3 regions of the Alicyclobacillus hesperidum subsp. aegles genome follow, and region 1 is predicted to be linked to each of the others. Evidence: riboswitches for the same ligand, from Rfam matches in the RefSeq annotation. Region 1 holds a riboswitch; each other region holds the start of a gene.
The links. A riboswitch is a leader RNA that binds a small molecule or an ion and turns the genes downstream of it on or off. The one in region 1 is predicted to bind cobalamin.
Positions count from the first base shown of each region.

Region 1 (5,223 bases):
CGGCGGTACTGCCCGCAATGAGGCTTGTGCTGCTCGTCGGCGCGATGGCGACAAGGTACGCATTGCGCACACCGTGGCGAGCAACTTGTGCGCGTAGCGTATCCCAATCCGGGCCACCCGGGCGGCTCCTGTAACCGCGCAGTTCGAAGTATTCGCCCGTCTCCCAATCAGAGCCATGAAACAGTGGATACGGCCCCTTTTCCTTTGCCAGTTCCAGCGATGCTTCAATTGCAAAGTAATTGATCCATTCGAAGAGCTCGTCGACATGCCGCAAGTGCTGCTCAGATTCCCAAACGAGCCCGTGTTCGGCGAGATATTGGTGATAGCCGCTGACGCCAAGGCCAACTGCCCTGTACTTTCGATTCGTAATGGCCGCCTGTGCGACAGGGTAGTGATTGAGATCGATCACATTGTCCATCGCGCGAATTTGTCGGCGCACCGTCTCCCGAATCGACTCGCGATCACGACACCGCCCAAGGTTGAGCGAAGATAGATTACACACGACAAAATCGCCTGCTTGTTGCCGCACGGTGACGACATCGCCTTCGACAATCTCCTCACTTCGCCGCGATGGGCTCATGTTTTGCATAATTTCAGTACAAAGGTTGCTGCAATAAATCATGCCCGCGTGCTTGTTCGGGTTTAAGCGATTCGCCGCATCGCGGAAAAAGATAAATGGTGTGCCGGTCTCAAAGGCAGATTGCATAATTCGTTTCATGATCTCGATGGCAGGAATTTCGTTGCGAGGCAGGTTGGGATTGTTTACGCAAGCCTCGTATCTACGTTCAAACTCTTCGCCCCAAGCATCCTCCAACGAAAATCCCATCGCCTTTTGCACTTCGTACGGACAAAACAGATGCCACGTACCACGCTCTTCGACCCGGCGCATGAACAAATCGGGAATGCAGACACCTGGGAAAATGTCGTGTGCTTTCATGCGCTCGTCGCCGTTGTTCGTGCGCAGTTGCAGAAAGTCAAGAATGTCCTTGTGCCATACGTCCAGGTAAACAGCCGCTGCACCGCTGCGCATGCCTAATTGATTACAGCTAACAGCCGTATTATTGAAGTTCCGAATCCAGGGAACCACGCCACCGCTGGCGCCGGGATGGTTGCGGATAGCCGATCCGCGCGCGCGAATTTTGCCAACGTAAATGCCCATGCCGCCGCCGAATTTCGAAACTCTCGCAAAAGCCTCATCTGTCGCGTAGATGCTGACGAGATCGTCCTCGGGCATGTCGATGAAACAGGAACTCAATTGATGGAACGGTTTGCGCGCATTGCTGAGCGTCGGTGTTGCAACGGTCGCCTGTAACGTCGACAGCATGTCGTAGAAACGTTTCGCCCAGTGGAGCCTGTCCTGTTCCTTCATCGCCAGGTGCATAGCCACGCCCATGAATAGTTCTTGAGGCAGTTCCATGATACCGCCGGCGAGGTTGCGAATGGCATAACGATCCATGAGTTGTTTAAGACCAACGTAGTTAAACAAGTAGTCCCGCTCGGGCTTGATATAGGCGGCCAGTTCCTTGATTTCTTCCACACTGAAGTGCTCGCGTACGTAGGTGCCGTAGCGTCCGATTCGTTCAAGCTGTTCTATCAATTCGTGGAAGTCCCCATAACCGATAGAGTCGTATCCGCGATTGCGTCCCGCCTGCTTGTAGCAATCAAATAACAGGAGGCGTGCAGCGACAAACTGCCATTTCGGTTCATTCACATTTGTCATCTCTACGGCTGCCTGGATTGCAATCTTGGCAATCTCAGACGTCGCCATGCCGTCGCGCAGCTGCGGGTAAATCGCCTGCGCCAAGCTTTCTGGATCATACCCGTCGACTTGTGCGCATCCACGCTCGAGAAATGTATAAAATTTCTTCGGGTCGAATCCTGCCTCCCCGCCGTTGTACTTGTACACGCGATATGACGCAAGCCGCTCGGTCCATTCTTCCCTCTCCATTTGCGCCACACCGGTCGCGCTTTGTTCCGTCATGATCTATCCGCTCCTCATCGCTTTCATAGAAAAACCCTGTTCCCATCAAGGAACAGGGTTCGACATTCTAAAACTACGGTTTTGATTCGAGCTAAGCCAAAGCGCTCGAACCACGTGTTTTTACGTCCATCGCCCCTTCCCAATCCCTCGTGGGAGTGATGCACAACCAATCCTGGCAGGTCTCCGGACTGAGTCTCATCTGTGCTAGCGCCTTCCCCCATCAAGGACGGAGTGGCTGGCTGAGAGCCATAGCTTGCACATCGAACATCACCGTGGCGAGGACCGTTCCAGCTTTCCACTGGATTCCCTTTTCACTCGCGATTGCGAGCACCAGGATTCGTCTATGTAATTGTGGTTTGCAGAATGAGATTAACACTAGATATAGTGTTTGACAAGTCTCGACAACCAAGTTTGCGGTATATATGTGTAACGCTCTGTTCTCATTAAATGTTGTTTTCGAAAATCTAAATGGGGGTGTCCCAAAAGGTTTTCTTGAGAAATTCTTCTCCGACTGCACCGTTCTAAATCAGCGTGGATATGAAAAGTCCGCCCCACTTTAAAGTTGAGGCGGACTGCTTTTTGGGATTGCGTCATTTGACAAGGGCTTTTGGGACAGCCCATTTGATTCAAAATCAAACCTTCCAATCCTGTGCGAGCATTCCGTAAATGATGTGGTCTACGTAGTGGTCATATAACCATTCGGCTTGTCGTCTACATCCTTCGTTTTGAAAATCCAAACGCTCAGGTATTGCCCTGCTTTTTAGATTCTGCGGAGCAACCCGTATTTCAACTCGGTTCAGTCCATTTTCCTTGAAAAGAATGTCAATGAGTGTTCGACATGAATTTGTCATAATGCCCTTGCCTTGAAACATCTCACCAATCCAATACCCGACGCTTGTCAATCGGTTCGTCCAATTGATGTAGTGGAGACCGAGAACCCCTGCGAGTTCACCACGATACCATATACCCAGTTCCACACCGTTATTGGCTGCGTACTTCTGTAATCCAGACTGAATGAAATCTTCTATATCCCGAACGGTACGTGTCCCGTCAACGAAAGGTAACCATTCTCGGAGATAACTGCGTGACTGGTCCAACAATGCAAATAACTGGTCAGCATCTCGAACTTCCAACAATCTCAATTGTGTGTCTTCGTTGACTTTGTGGCTAAACACTACCCATTCCCCCTCTCTCCATTCGTGCTAACTGGTGGTGGTAGTTCTCTTCCGACCAAGTGAGTGATAACAATCTCTGCGGCATAGTTGGTCGGGTTCTCGTTCGCCTGTCTCATGAGAGACGAAAAATAAACTTCCAGCATATTGATAATTCAGAATAGATTCGTTACAAATGACGCAGTTTCCTGCAAGAGCATATGATTTGTATTGAACCATCTTACTATCGATGCAGGACATGGCGAGAAATCGTTGCATCCAGCCCTGCAAACGGCTGTGATAGGCATTGACGTTCTGGATGTGGTATACGCCTCTCGTGCGTTCGCCCTTGCTTTGATTGAGGGGGGGCTTGGCAAATGACATACAATTTAGTTTGATTTTTACAACTCAGGTAAGCGTCAGTGCAAAGTACCGTGTTCTGACTGAGTATGGGCAACATCTGACGAGCAACGATGCCTGAAAATACAGTTGCTAAGTCCGTGCTGGAGTGAAGTGAAACCAGTACCTTGTGTCTCCAATTGAACGCAGTAGACACGGCGATACCGAGTTCATATGCAATTTGACGGCACGATCTCGCATGCAACGAGCGACTTCAACCCACATATCCGTCGACTTCTTGACATATGCCAGTGGTGTACCCGTCAAATCGCTGAACGTGCCACGACAACTTTTGCACAGATACCGTTGGCGGTCATCTACTTTACCGTGACGAATGGTTGATTTGTTCTGGCAACGTGGACAAACCACACCAATGCGGAATTGTGCTTCTCGAATGTGTTTAATATGCAACGCCCTGTCCGTCTATGAATTATCCTTTTTCCAGAATCGTACCATTATGGTCAAAGAAAACAACAATTAAGGCTAACAGAGCGATGTGTAAACATGCGAACGACGAAGCGCGAGCGGACAGTTCCGCTCGCGCTTGTGGACAACGCAACATATGGCATTACTTCGACTTGTGTAGGACGCGGAACGTGCCCGTGGCAAATGCGCATAACCTGCCATCATCACTATGAACATGTCCCTCTACCGTCATCGTGCGCCCGCCGCGGTGGACAAAGGCAGCCTTCGCACGCAATGTACCTTCTGAGACCGGTTCGGTGAAGTGTACGTTCAGGTTCGTGGTTACAACTGGATCCTCTGGGTACTGCAAAATCACCAATACCCCCATCAACGAATCGAGCAACGTCGCATGAACGCCCCCGTGCAAGATACCTGCCACGTTGAGATGATGAGGACGAATCTCCAGTTCTGCTTCGATCTCGTTCTCTCCAATGGCGGTAACACGAATTCCCGTGTAATCGGAAAAAGTCCCCGCCGCCGTGCGCTCCAGAACCAGAGGATCAACGCCGTGCGGATTCATCGACGACCGCATCTCATCCTCCCCTTATGCATTTTGTTTGCTTTCTTCGGTAAGTTCGCGGCGCAAAATCTTGCCCACTGCGGACTTCGGTAGGGATTCTCGAAATTCGTAGGCCCGCGGCACCTTATAGGCAGCCAAATTTGCTCGACACCATGCGTCCATTTCTTCAACCGTCACCTGCTGGCCCGGCTTGAGTTGAATAAACGCCTTGACCGTCTGCCCGCGATACGAATCCGTGACCCCGACCACGGCCGCTTCGGCGACCGCCGGATGCTCGTACAATATCTCTTCGATCTCGCGCGGATAAATATTATAACCGCCCGCGATGATGACATCCTTTTTGCGATCGACGATATAGAAAAAGCCGTTCTCATCCATCTTACCGATATCTCCTGTAAAGAGCCAGCCATCGCGGAGGACGGAAGCGGTTTCAGCAGGCTTATTCCAATAGCCCTTCATCACCTGCGGACCGCGTACCACCAGTTCACCGATTTCCCCTGTCGCCACATCGTTTCCATTTTCGTCGACGATGCGCGCCTCCGTGTCAGGAAATGGGATACCGATTGAACCATTTTTACGCTCGCCCCAGAAGTTGTTCGCATGCGTGATTGGCGAAGCTTCTGTCAAGCCATAGCCCTCCACCAGTTTGCCGCCGGTCAAACGTTCAAACTGCGCTTGCACTTCGAGTGGCAACGGAGCCGCTCCAC
Region 1 is NZ_BSBJ01000005.1:188,344-193,566, reverse strand. It holds gene QMF38_RS03765 (ribonucleoside-diphosphate reductase subunit alpha) at 1-1,981, opposite strand, end outside; cobalamin riboswitch at 2,139-2,331, opposite strand; gene QMF38_RS03760 (GNAT family N-acetyltransferase) at 2,614-3,156, opposite strand; gene QMF38_RS14780 (IS1/IS1595 family N-terminal zinc-binding domain-containing protein) at 3,625-3,900, opposite strand; gene QMF38_RS03755 (PaaI family thioesterase) at 4,100-4,528, opposite strand; gene QMF38_RS03750 (long-chain-fatty-acid--CoA ligase) at 4,541-5,223, opposite strand, start outside.

Region 2 (5,223 bases), on a different contig from region 1:
GTGAAATGGGAATTGGCAATACGACGGCGGCCAGCGCGCTTGCCGCATGGTTGCTGGGTCTCGACGCACAGGAGGTGGTCGGGCCAGGTACGGGCATCGCCGACGAAGCGGTCGCGAGCAAGCGCGATGCCGTTGAGCGAGCGTGTGCGCTCTGGCAGAGCGCCAGTCAGGCCTACGAACCGGGTAGCGACGCATACTGGTTAGCCGGGATGGCACAACTGGGTGGCTTTGAGCTGGCCGCGATGGCGGGGGCCATCTTACAAGCCAGCGCATCGGGCGTGGCTGTTTTGCTGGACGGATTGCTCGCAGGCGTTTGCGCGCTGTGGGCAACGCGTCTGCGGCCCCAGACGAGCGCGTATCTCATTGCCGGCCATCGCTCGCCTGAACCGGCGCATGGCCGGATTTTGTCCGCGCTTGGAAAGACGCCTATGCTCGATATGGGCCTGCGCGTCGGTGAAGGAACGGGGGCCATGATGGCTTGGCCGCTGATCAAAGCAGGGTGTGAAATCATGGCGGAAACAGCGACGTTTGCCGACGCGCGCGTCTCCAATCCGTTTGCCGGCGATCTGCCTAACGATGAAGGCCATCTCGTCTTCAACGATGCAGATACAAGGCGCGAGATGCCGCCGGTCGCCGTGGACTTTGACGATGCCGAGCGCAAGGCGGTGTACAAAGCGATTGCCACAAGGCGCGACGTTCGCGTGTTTTTGCCCGATCCCGTGCCCGTCACGGTCGTGCGGCGCATTTTGGAAGCCGGGCACCAGGGGCCGTCGGTTGGCTATATGCAACCTTGGAACTTCATTGCGATTCGCGATAAACAGCTGCTTGCCGAACTCGCCGAGCTCGTCGAACGCGAACGCGTGCGTGCCGGTGAGAAATTTCCAGATGAGCAGAGGGACTACTATTTGCGGCTAAAGGTAGAGGGATTGCGCGAGGCGCCGTGGACCATTTGCGTCACCAACGACCCGACGCGGGGCGGACCCGTCGTACTCGGGCGCAACACGATTCCTGAAACCGACCTGATGTCGACTGCCTGTGCCATTGAGAACATGTGGTTGGCCGCGCGTGCGGAAGGGATAGGTATGGGCTGGGTATCGATGTATGAAAAGGGGGATTTGCGAACCCTCTTAGGTATTCCTGAACACGTCGATCCCGTTGCCTTGCTTTCGCTGGGCTATACGCCTCATTTTGCGGACGAACCCATCTTGCAGAGGGTCGGTTGGCGCAATCGCATCGCCATTGATGAAATTGTCTTTCTTAATGGCTGGGCAAAACCATGGAAGGAGAATATACGATGAGATTATACACGCGCGGGGGCGATCTCGGTACGACAGCGCTGATCGGCGGCGAACGGAGACGCAAAAGCGATTTGCGCGTCGAAGCATACGGGACGGTGGACGAGGCCGGGGCCTTTCTTGGCTTGGCCTCAAGCCAGCTTGTCGATCCACAGTTTGCGGACATCCGCGAGCTACTCTTTGCCATCCAGCAGCGCTTGTGGGACGTCGGAGCCGATTTGGCCGCACCAAAGTCCGCGACTGCCTATGTGCTACGCACGCCTGAAGATGCGGCGTCGGTGCTGGAACCATACATCGATACATACCAAGCAGAGGCAGATAAGTTGGACAAGTTCGTCCTCCGCCAGGGCTCGCAACCAGCGGCAACCCTGCACGTCGCCTGCACAGTGGTGCGCCGAGCAGAGCGTCAGGTTGTCCGTTTGGCCGAGTTCGAGGAGGTCCCAGGCGCGGTGCTGCGGTATTTAAATCGGCTGTCAGACCTGCTCTTTGTCCTTGCCCGGGCCGTTAATGCCCGCATGCACGTGGACGACATCGACTACGCGAATAGCCCACCAGTCTTTCGCGATCCGCGCTCGCGCCGCGATCGCCCACAAGAGGATTGACAGCAGGGCCGCCGCTGACTAGGATGAAAGGCGAACTGAACCAGCCGCTAGGTGCTTCGCGCGAAGCGAAGAGAATAGGGAAACCGGTGTAAATCCGGTGCGGTCCCGCCACTGTGAACAGGATAGGCGCCTTTGCTACGAGGCACGTATTGCAATCCACTGCCGTAGGGTGGGAAGGATGCGACACGAACCTGTGAGCCAGGAGACCTGCCTAGCTGCTTACGAGCCAACCTTCGAGGAAAGGTTTGTTTCGACATGCGCGTCCAGAGAGGCGTGCACGACGGACACAGGCAACTTTCTCGCAAGGGACGCTCCAGATGAATGGGGGTCCATTTTTTTATGAGACGAAAGACAAGCTGGGCAATGTGGACAACGGCATTGGCCGCGGTTGCGGCCCTTACCGGTTGTGGTGCGGCAACTGGCGGATCCGGCGGTAACGCCACGCAAGGAACGAGCGGGGCAGCCGCATCCAGTTCCGCTTCGTTTCCGATCACGATGACCGACGACACCGGCACCAAGGTTACCATCCAAAAAGAGCCAATGCACATCGTATCAGGCACCGAGGGCACGGACGAGATTCTCGTGTCACTCGTTCCGAAATCGCGCATTTCACTTGTGACCAACCTCTCCAGCGACGCCACATATTCGGATGTCACGAACCTTGTCAAAGGGATTCACCAGTGGAGCGGTGACGACGCCGAGCAGGCGCTCGCCGTCAACCCGGATTTGGTGCTCATGGCATCGTATGCGCCACAAAAAGTGGTGAACCAAATACGCAGTGCGGGCGTTCCGGTTTATGAGTTCAACGACTTTACCTCGGTGGCGATGATTGAGCACAACATTGGCGTCATTGGCAAGCTAGTCGGTGAGCCGCAAAAGGCGAAGGCCATCGTAAATAATATGAATCACAACATCGCCAAGATCGAACACGCGGTCGCGCCGTACGGTCGTCCGACGGTCCTCGATTACAGTTCTTATGGGTACGCCGCTGGCGAAGGTACGACGGTCAACGATATCATCCGCATGGCCGGCGGGAAAAACGCCGCCGCGAGCTTGAAGGGTTGGGCCAAGATCACTGATGAGGAGATTGTCAAACTCAACCCCAGTGTGATCATCGATTCGAGCGACGATGCCGCGTTTCTCAAAAAACTAGCGTCCGATCCGGCTTTGCAGTCGGTTGCGGCCATCCGTGAGCATCATCTTTACGCCATCGACAGCGCCGACTTGTCATCCGTTTCGCAATATGTCGTGAAAGGCGTTTATGATGTGGCAAAAGTGATTCACCCGAACGCGCACGTTCCGGCGGTTCAGGTGCTTTCATGAGGTGTCGGCGGCCCCTTGCGTTCGCGCTGTTAGGGCTCGCCTTGTGCGTCGCCGTCGCGCTCGAAATCGGGATTGGCCCCGTCTATATCCCGTTTTGGCACATTCCTGGCGACACCATCGCGTACGCGAGCGGCCATCGGTCGCTCGACGCGATTGTCGTCGGTGCCATTCGCTGGCCGCGATTGTTGGTCGCGCTGTTGGCGGGGGCAGCGCTGGCTGTGGCCGGTTGCGTCCTCCAGGCCATTTTCAAGAACCCGATGTCAGACCCGGGCGTGATCGGCGTTTCGAGCGGTGGTGCCCTTGGCGCAGTGCTCACCATTGCCCTAGGTTGGTCAAACAAATGGCTGTGGGTAACGCCTGTCGGCTCGTTCGTTTGTGGCCTTGCGGTGGTCGTCCTCATTTATCGCCTTTCCACTTTCGGTCGCCGGACGAATCTTTACGCGTTGCTCTTGGCTGGTGTTGCTGTGGGTTCGTTGTGTAGCGCCATCATCACGGCGATTCTCGACATGTCACCACTGCAGACAATGGAGCAGATGATGTTTTGGCTGTTTGGTGGACTTGACGGCAGCAATTGGCACGAGACGTTTATCCTCGCCATCGTCGACGGCGTTGTGTTGCCCGCCTTTCTGACTTTGGCGTGGGCCCTCGACATCATGGTGACCGGCGAAGAACATGCCGAAGGTGTCGGTGTGGCCGTGCAGCGGGTCAAGCAGATTGCGCTTGGGCTGTGTGCGCTCGTCGTCGGCGTTTCCGTGAGCACAACAGGCGTCATTTCGTTTGTCGGCCTCATTGTTCCACATGTTCTCCGCTATCTCGTGGGGCCGCGTCACCGCTATCTGATTCCCGCCTGTGCTTTAGGTGGGGCCACTCTGCTGGCGCTCTCCGATCTCGTTGCGCGCACGGTGGTCGCCCCGGTTGAACTGAACGTGGGCATCGTCACATCGTGTTTAGGCGCGCCCTTCTTTCTGTTCTTATTATTTCAACATGGTCGCAGTTGGCGAAGGAGATGAGCGCGATGGCTGGTGTGCGACTGGAGTCCGCTGCGTACTTGCCGGTCTTAAAACCGATGTCCATTGCGCTTGAGTTGGGCCAAGTGGTTGGCGTGATCGGGCCAAACGGAGCCGGGAAGTCGACGCTGCTTCGCCTTATGGCTGGACTTATTGCGCCGACCTCCGGGCAAGTGGTTGTGGCAGATCTGCCTATCACAAGTCAGCCACCGCGCTGGCGCGCTCAGCAAATCGCCTATTTGCCACAGTTTATTGGCGATGACATCCCATTTACCGTGCGCGAGTTTGTGGAAATGGGAAGGTACAGCAGGGAATCCGCTTTTGCACAGGGCTCCTCCCGGCAGGAAGCCGTAATGGCTGCTGTCGCTCAAATGGGCCTCGAGCGCCTGCTCGATGTGCCACTTGCTCAGATATCGGGGGGAGAGCGGCAACGGGCAGGGATTGCCCGCTGTTTGGCACAGGCTTCGCCCGTGTTTTTACTCGATGAGCCAATTGCCAATCTCGATGTGTTTTACCAACTGGACATCCTCTCGCGTCTACGTGGTCTCGCAGCGGATGGGCGACTCATCGTCCTCGCTATTCATCATTTAGAGTTTGCCATGCGTTTTTGCGATGCTTGCATCGTGCTTGATCACGGTGCTGTCGTAGCATTTGGCCCACGCGACGAAGTGTTTCAGACAGAGCTTGTGCAGCGAGTCTTTCACATTGGTGTGCGACGTTTTGCCGATCCATTCACAGGTGATCCGCGTCTGAGTGTTATGGGCTGTCTGCCTGCCAAGGATGGAGAGGAAAGGGAAGAGTCATGAGCTTAATTCTGGTCACCGGCGGCGCGCGTAGCGGGAAGAGCCGATTTGCCGAGATGCTGGCTGACCATCATGCCAACTCCGGCGCGAAGGTCATCTTTGTCGCAACAGCTGAGGCGTTTGACGACGAAATGGCGGAGCGGATCAACCGCCATCGAGCCGCGCGCGATCGGCGCTGGCGCACTGTGGAAGA
Region 2 is NZ_BSBJ01000003.1:56,602-61,824, reverse strand. It holds partial or broken gene cobT (nicotinate-nucleotide--dimethylbenzimidazole phosphoribosyltransferase) at 1-539, shown strand, start outside; gene bluB (5,6-dimethylbenzimidazole synthase) at 621-1,298, shown strand; gene QMF38_RS01480 (cob(I)yrinic acid a,c-diamide adenosyltransferase) at 1,295-1,897, shown strand; cobalamin riboswitch at 1,930-2,126, shown strand; gene QMF38_RS01475 (ABC transporter substrate-binding protein) at 2,237-3,220, shown strand; gene QMF38_RS01470 (FecCD family ABC transporter permease) at 3,217-4,230, shown strand; gene QMF38_RS01465 (ABC transporter ATP-binding protein) at 4,236-5,033, shown strand; gene cobU (bifunctional adenosylcobinamide kinase/adenosylcobinamide-phosphate guanylyltransferase) at 5,030-5,223, shown strand, end outside.
Region 2: another riboswitch for cobalamin. It lies ahead of QMF38_RS01475 (ABC transporter substrate-binding protein); the one in region 1 lies ahead of QMF38_RS03765 (ribonucleoside-diphosphate reductase subunit alpha).

Region 3 (5,223 bases), on a different contig from region 1:
AAACGAGTGATGTGCAAGCGTCTGCCCGACGAGCACCGCTCCCGGGATTGAAAACGCAAAGCCGATCGGTTGACGAAACAACAACGCCTGTAAAAGCGTCAAACAACCCGGAATCACGTAAATGCCAAAAATCCAGGAAGTCGTTTCTGTTTCCTGTAAATGACCTTGCGCCGCGGCTTGGAGCACAATCAATAACGGACCCGTGGCCCCAAACAGCCAAGCGATCAGGCCATTCGTAAAACTCCCTAGCGACAAAGCCTTTGGCAACGCTAAAACATTGCGAAACAAACAACCTCACCTCGTCTGTCAGCAGTTCTGCTCTCAACAGGAGACCAAGAATCAACTTACATCGAGGTTTGCCTATATGTAAAATATACATTGCAAATAAAACGCATATATTTTATGTATGGGGGCGATGTGGTGGATCTGAAAAAGCTCCAGTACTTCGTCGCGATCGTCGAAGAAGGACAGATTACGAGAGCGGCCCAGCGACTCCATATGGCGCAGCCTCCACTTAGCCTGCAGCTACAGGCGTTGGAGCGAGAACTTGGGATACAACTGCTTGCGCGAAACCGCGGCAAGGTCGAACCGACTGAAGCAGGTTGGGCGCTGTATCGGCGTGCGCAGGAGATTTTGCGCTCGGTAGACAGCATGGTCAACGAAGTCAAGGAGCTTGGCGCCGGCGTGCGTGGCAAACTGACAATTGGCACCGTGATGTCCTGTGTGTCGTATTTGCCTGACACCATACGCAAGTTTCAAGCTCGCTATCCGCAGGTGACGTTTGAATTGTGGGAAGGCGATTCATATCAAGTGGAAGAATGGCTGCGAACAGGGGTTATTGAGCTTGGCATCACGCGCCTGCCAGTGCTCTCCGACGTTGAGATCATACACTTGCATACGGAACCCCTGGTCGCCGTACACCCCCCAGGCTGGGGAGCCAAGCACGAGCGCCGCATCGGATTGTCAGAGTTCGCCGACAAACCGCTGCTCGTTTTACACAGCCATGGCGGCAGAGGCATTTATGAGATGTTCATCGAGATGTGCCAGGCACAGGGAGTCCACCCGAACATCATCTGCGAAAGTCCGGATGTGGCGACGCTCCTGACCTTAACCGAAGCAGGCATCGGCGTCGCCATCGTCCCTGCACTGGCCGTGCGTCTGCGGCCAGAAGGCGCTTTGCGTTACGGCGTAATCGAACCGACCATCGAGACCGACACGGCCGTGATCTGGTCAAAACAGCGCGCCCTAACCACGGCCGCAACCCATTTTCAAGAGATGCTCGTAGCGCACGTCACAGGCTCTTGACGCAATTGTCGCGCTGCCATCACCATCGCCTGCAAAGCCGCCAGCGTCTCTGCCTCGCCACGGGTCTTCAGGCCACAATCCGGATTGACCCAGAGTTGCGCCGGATCGATCACGCTGGCCGCCTTGCGCAACAATCCGACCATGTCATGGACATCGGGCACGCGCGGGCTGTGAATGTCGTAGACGCCGGGCCCGATGTCGTTTGTGTACTGAAAGGCTTCAAACGCCTGTAACAATTCCATGTGCGATCTCGACGTTTCAATCGAAATGACATCGGCATCCATGGCTTGAATGGCAGGCATGATATCATGAAACTCGGCGTAACACATATGGGTATGGATTTGCGTCTCGTCTTTCACACCACTGGCCGCGATGTGAAAACATTCGACTGCCCACTCAAGGTAGGCGTCCCAGTCTGCCCGCCGCAAGGGCAAGCCTTCGCGCAAAGCCGGCTCGTCAATCTGAATGACACGAATCCCTGCCGCCTCTAAATCCAACACTTCATCGCGAATGGCGAGTGCAATCTGGCGACACACCTCATGGCGCGGCAAATCGTCGCGGACGAACGACCACTGCAGGATCGTGACAGGACCGGTCAACATCCCCTTGACAGGCCGCTCTGTCAGCGATTGCGCATAACTCGTCCAACGGACAGTCATCGGCTCGGGACGCGCCACGTCGCCGACGATAATAGGAGGTTTCACACAGCGCGATCCATAACTCTGCACCCAACCGTGCCGCGTAAACAAAAACCCGTCCAGCTTTTCGCCAAAGTGCTCTACCATATCGGTACGCTCAAACTCTCCGTGCACAAGCACGTCGAGACCAAGTTCTTCCTGAATGACGATCCAACGCATAATCTCGCCTTGCAAGAACAACTCGTATTCCGCATCTGAAATTTGCCCCTTGCGCCACTTCGCCCGCGTGTCGCGCACAGATTGCGTTTGCGGAAACGAGCCGATGGTTGTCGTCGGAAACGGTGGCAACTGCAGACGCTCCTGTTGCTTGGACTTGCGCTCTGCAAACGACGATGCGCGTGCCAATTGCAAACCGCTCAACTGCGCCATCCGTGTGGCGACAGCCGAATTGCGCAAGCGTGGAGACGCCGTCCGTGCCCTGCGCGCCTCACGACTCAGAGCCAAATGCTCCGCAATCGCATCCTTACCGTCGTTCGCCCCGCGCTTAAGCACCCGCAACTCAGACAGCTTTTGCACAGCAAATGCCAGCCACGACTTCACCTCTGGTTCCATGTCGCTTTCCAATTCCACATCCCAAGGCGCGTGTAACAGGGAACACGACGGCGCGACGTGAACCTGCTCAAGCCCGGCGATAGAAGCGGCCTGCTCAACGAGCACCAGAGCCTCGTGCAAATCGGCCCGCCATATATTGCGACCGTCGATCACGCCGACAGACAGCCGTTTCTCTTGAGGCCAGCCATAGCGCGCCAGCTCCGCCAACTGCTGCGGTGCACGAACGAGATCCAGATGCAGACCCTGTACCGGTAGTGACAAAGCCGTCTCCAAATTGTCAGCGATGGAACCAAAATATGTGGTGAGCAACATGTTGGGCACCGACTGCGCCGCGAGGTACGTATACGCCTCGTGCAAGCTTGACCGCTCGCTATCCGTCAGATCGAGAACCAGGCAGGGCTCGTCGATTTGCACCCACTGTACCCCGGCATCGTGTAGAGCGTTAAGTAGCTCGCCATAAGCAGGTAATAGTTGGGCCATCAGGGACAAGGGCTCCACATTTTGTTCGCGCACCTTGCCAAGGCGCAAAAACGATACAGGACCTAAGAGCACCGGCACGGTCTCGATGCCCAGTTGCCGCGCTTCCAAATACTCGGCCAACGGTTTATTGGCTCGCAGCCTAAAGTTTTGTTGCGCTGAGAATTCAGGAACGAGGTAATGATAATTCGTGTCAAACCACTTGGTCATCTCAAGCGCTGCCACGCCCTCAGCACCGCGCGCCATGGCAAAATACTGCGCGAGCGAGCCATCTGGTAGCCCACGAAAGCGGTCAGGCACGGCGTCGAATAAAACAGCCATGTCGAGAACGTGATCGTAAAGCGAGAAATCGTTGGATGGGATCCAGTCGATGCCCGCCTCCTTCTGCAGTTGCCAGCGCAGGCGCCTGATGTCGGCAGCCGCTTTGCCCAGCTCTGCCTCCGTCGACTTGCCTTGCCAGAACGATTCGAGTGCCCGCTTGAGTTCACGGCGCGGGCCCATGCGCGGAAATCCTAGTGTTGCTGCAATCGCCAAAGTCGTGTCGCCTCCCCAGATGATGTGATGCTAAACTCCCGAGCGCGAGCGGAATCAAAAAGCCCCCACTTCCACACGGGAAGCGGGGGTGCATGGAGACTGGATATATAGGCAAGCGTTGCAGCCGACGTCAACACACACCGGCCAAGCAAACAATCCTGCTTCGTTCCTGCCCCAATCCCAAACCCACGTGGGATACACAGAGCTGCTTCGCCTGGCAGGTCTTCGGACTCGGATGTCATCCGCTGTCGCACAGCCTTCCCCGCATCCAAGCGAGTGGCTCGCGGCCGATAAGCCGCAACGTCAACAGCGTCGTTCCTCACCGCGGCGGGACCGTTCCGGATTCGCACCGGATTCCCTTTTCATTCACCGTCGTAGTGAAACCAAGCGAGCATATCAAGTTGTGGGGCTACTATATCACTGCCTTATTATTTTCGCAATTGCCCAGCTAGACAGAAGCCTCTGCGATCACGCCTGACCTCGATCTTGCTGCTGCAACTGCTGCAGTGCTGCAATGAGTCGATTGGCAATCGGACTACCAAGGCCCGTGCACGGGTCCCAACCGGGCCCCGCCGCATAGACATCCCCTGTGCCGGCGATATCGTTGTTGCCCTGTGTAATGTCGCGAAATGCCTGCGCCGCTTTTGGCAAGCTATATAGCACTGGGTTGAGATAACCCACAGGCTGACCGATGGTCTTGTTTGCAATGGTGACCAGCCCCGCCCACAAGGGTGCCACGGCACTCGTCCCACCAATTGCCGCAGTTTCGCCGTCGACCAATACCTCGTAGCCTGTCGCAGGGTCAGCATCTCCCGCGACGTCCGGCACACCGCGTCCAACCGTGCCGCCGGGGTTTGAAGACGGTGGCACCTGTGCGTTTTGCTGCCAGCTGGGAAGCGCAAATACGCTACTCACGCCGCCCCCGGTGCTGCCACCTTGTGCGCCGTCGTTCCAGACGGTCTCACTCGCAATCTGACCATTTTCCACTACCAAACGCGTCCCCCCGCAAGCCAAGGCATAGGGTGACGATGCGGGAAAATCAACATGGTACAAACCGTCGTTCTCGCCATCTGTGGATCCGCTGTCCCCGGCCGCGACACACACGGTCACACCAAGCGCAGCCGCGTCCTGCAAAGCCCGATTCATCGCCTGGATAGAGGCCGGCGCCCAACCGTTCTCAGGACCGCCCCAACTGATAGAAATCACCATAGGTTTGTTCGTCGTATCGTGAATAGCCGTCGTGATCGCGTTCAAAAACCCAGCGTCCGTATTTGGCGCAAAATAAACAGCGAGCTTTGCACCTGGAGCGACGGCGCCGGCAACCTCGATATCGAGCTCGACTTCGCCGTCCGGGCCATTCGGATCGCCGGTCGGTTGGTTGACTGCTCCATCTACCCCTACCGCAACAAGAGGTGGCGGCGCCATACCAAGTGACGCGAAATACTCGCCGATATTTTGATCTGAATACCCACCGCCAAGCTCAATGATGCCGATACACTGCCCCGTACAATCGACGTTTTCCGGAAAGGCATAGGCCGCTGCAACCTGTGGCGGCGTGTAGGCAACCTGTTCAGTTGCTGTGGCGCGCATCGCCGCCCCCGCAGGTTGTCGCCGAATTCGAAAGTGTGGAGTCGCTTGCGGCCGTGTATCGAGACCA
Region 3 is NZ_BSBJ01000068.1:71,958-77,180, reverse strand. It holds gene QMF38_RS12210 (benzoate/H(+) symporter BenE family transporter) at 1-288, opposite strand, end outside; gene QMF38_RS12205 (LysR family transcriptional regulator) at 421-1,305, shown strand; gene metE (5-methyltetrahydropteroyltriglutamate--homocysteine S-methyltransferase) at 1,269-3,566, opposite strand; cobalamin riboswitch at 3,766-3,968, opposite strand; gene QMF38_RS12195 (S53 family peptidase) at 4,035-5,223, opposite strand, start outside.
Region 3: another riboswitch for cobalamin. It lies ahead of metE (5-methyltetrahydropteroyltriglutamate--homocysteine S-methyltransferase); the one in region 1 lies ahead of QMF38_RS03765 (ribonucleoside-diphosphate reductase subunit alpha).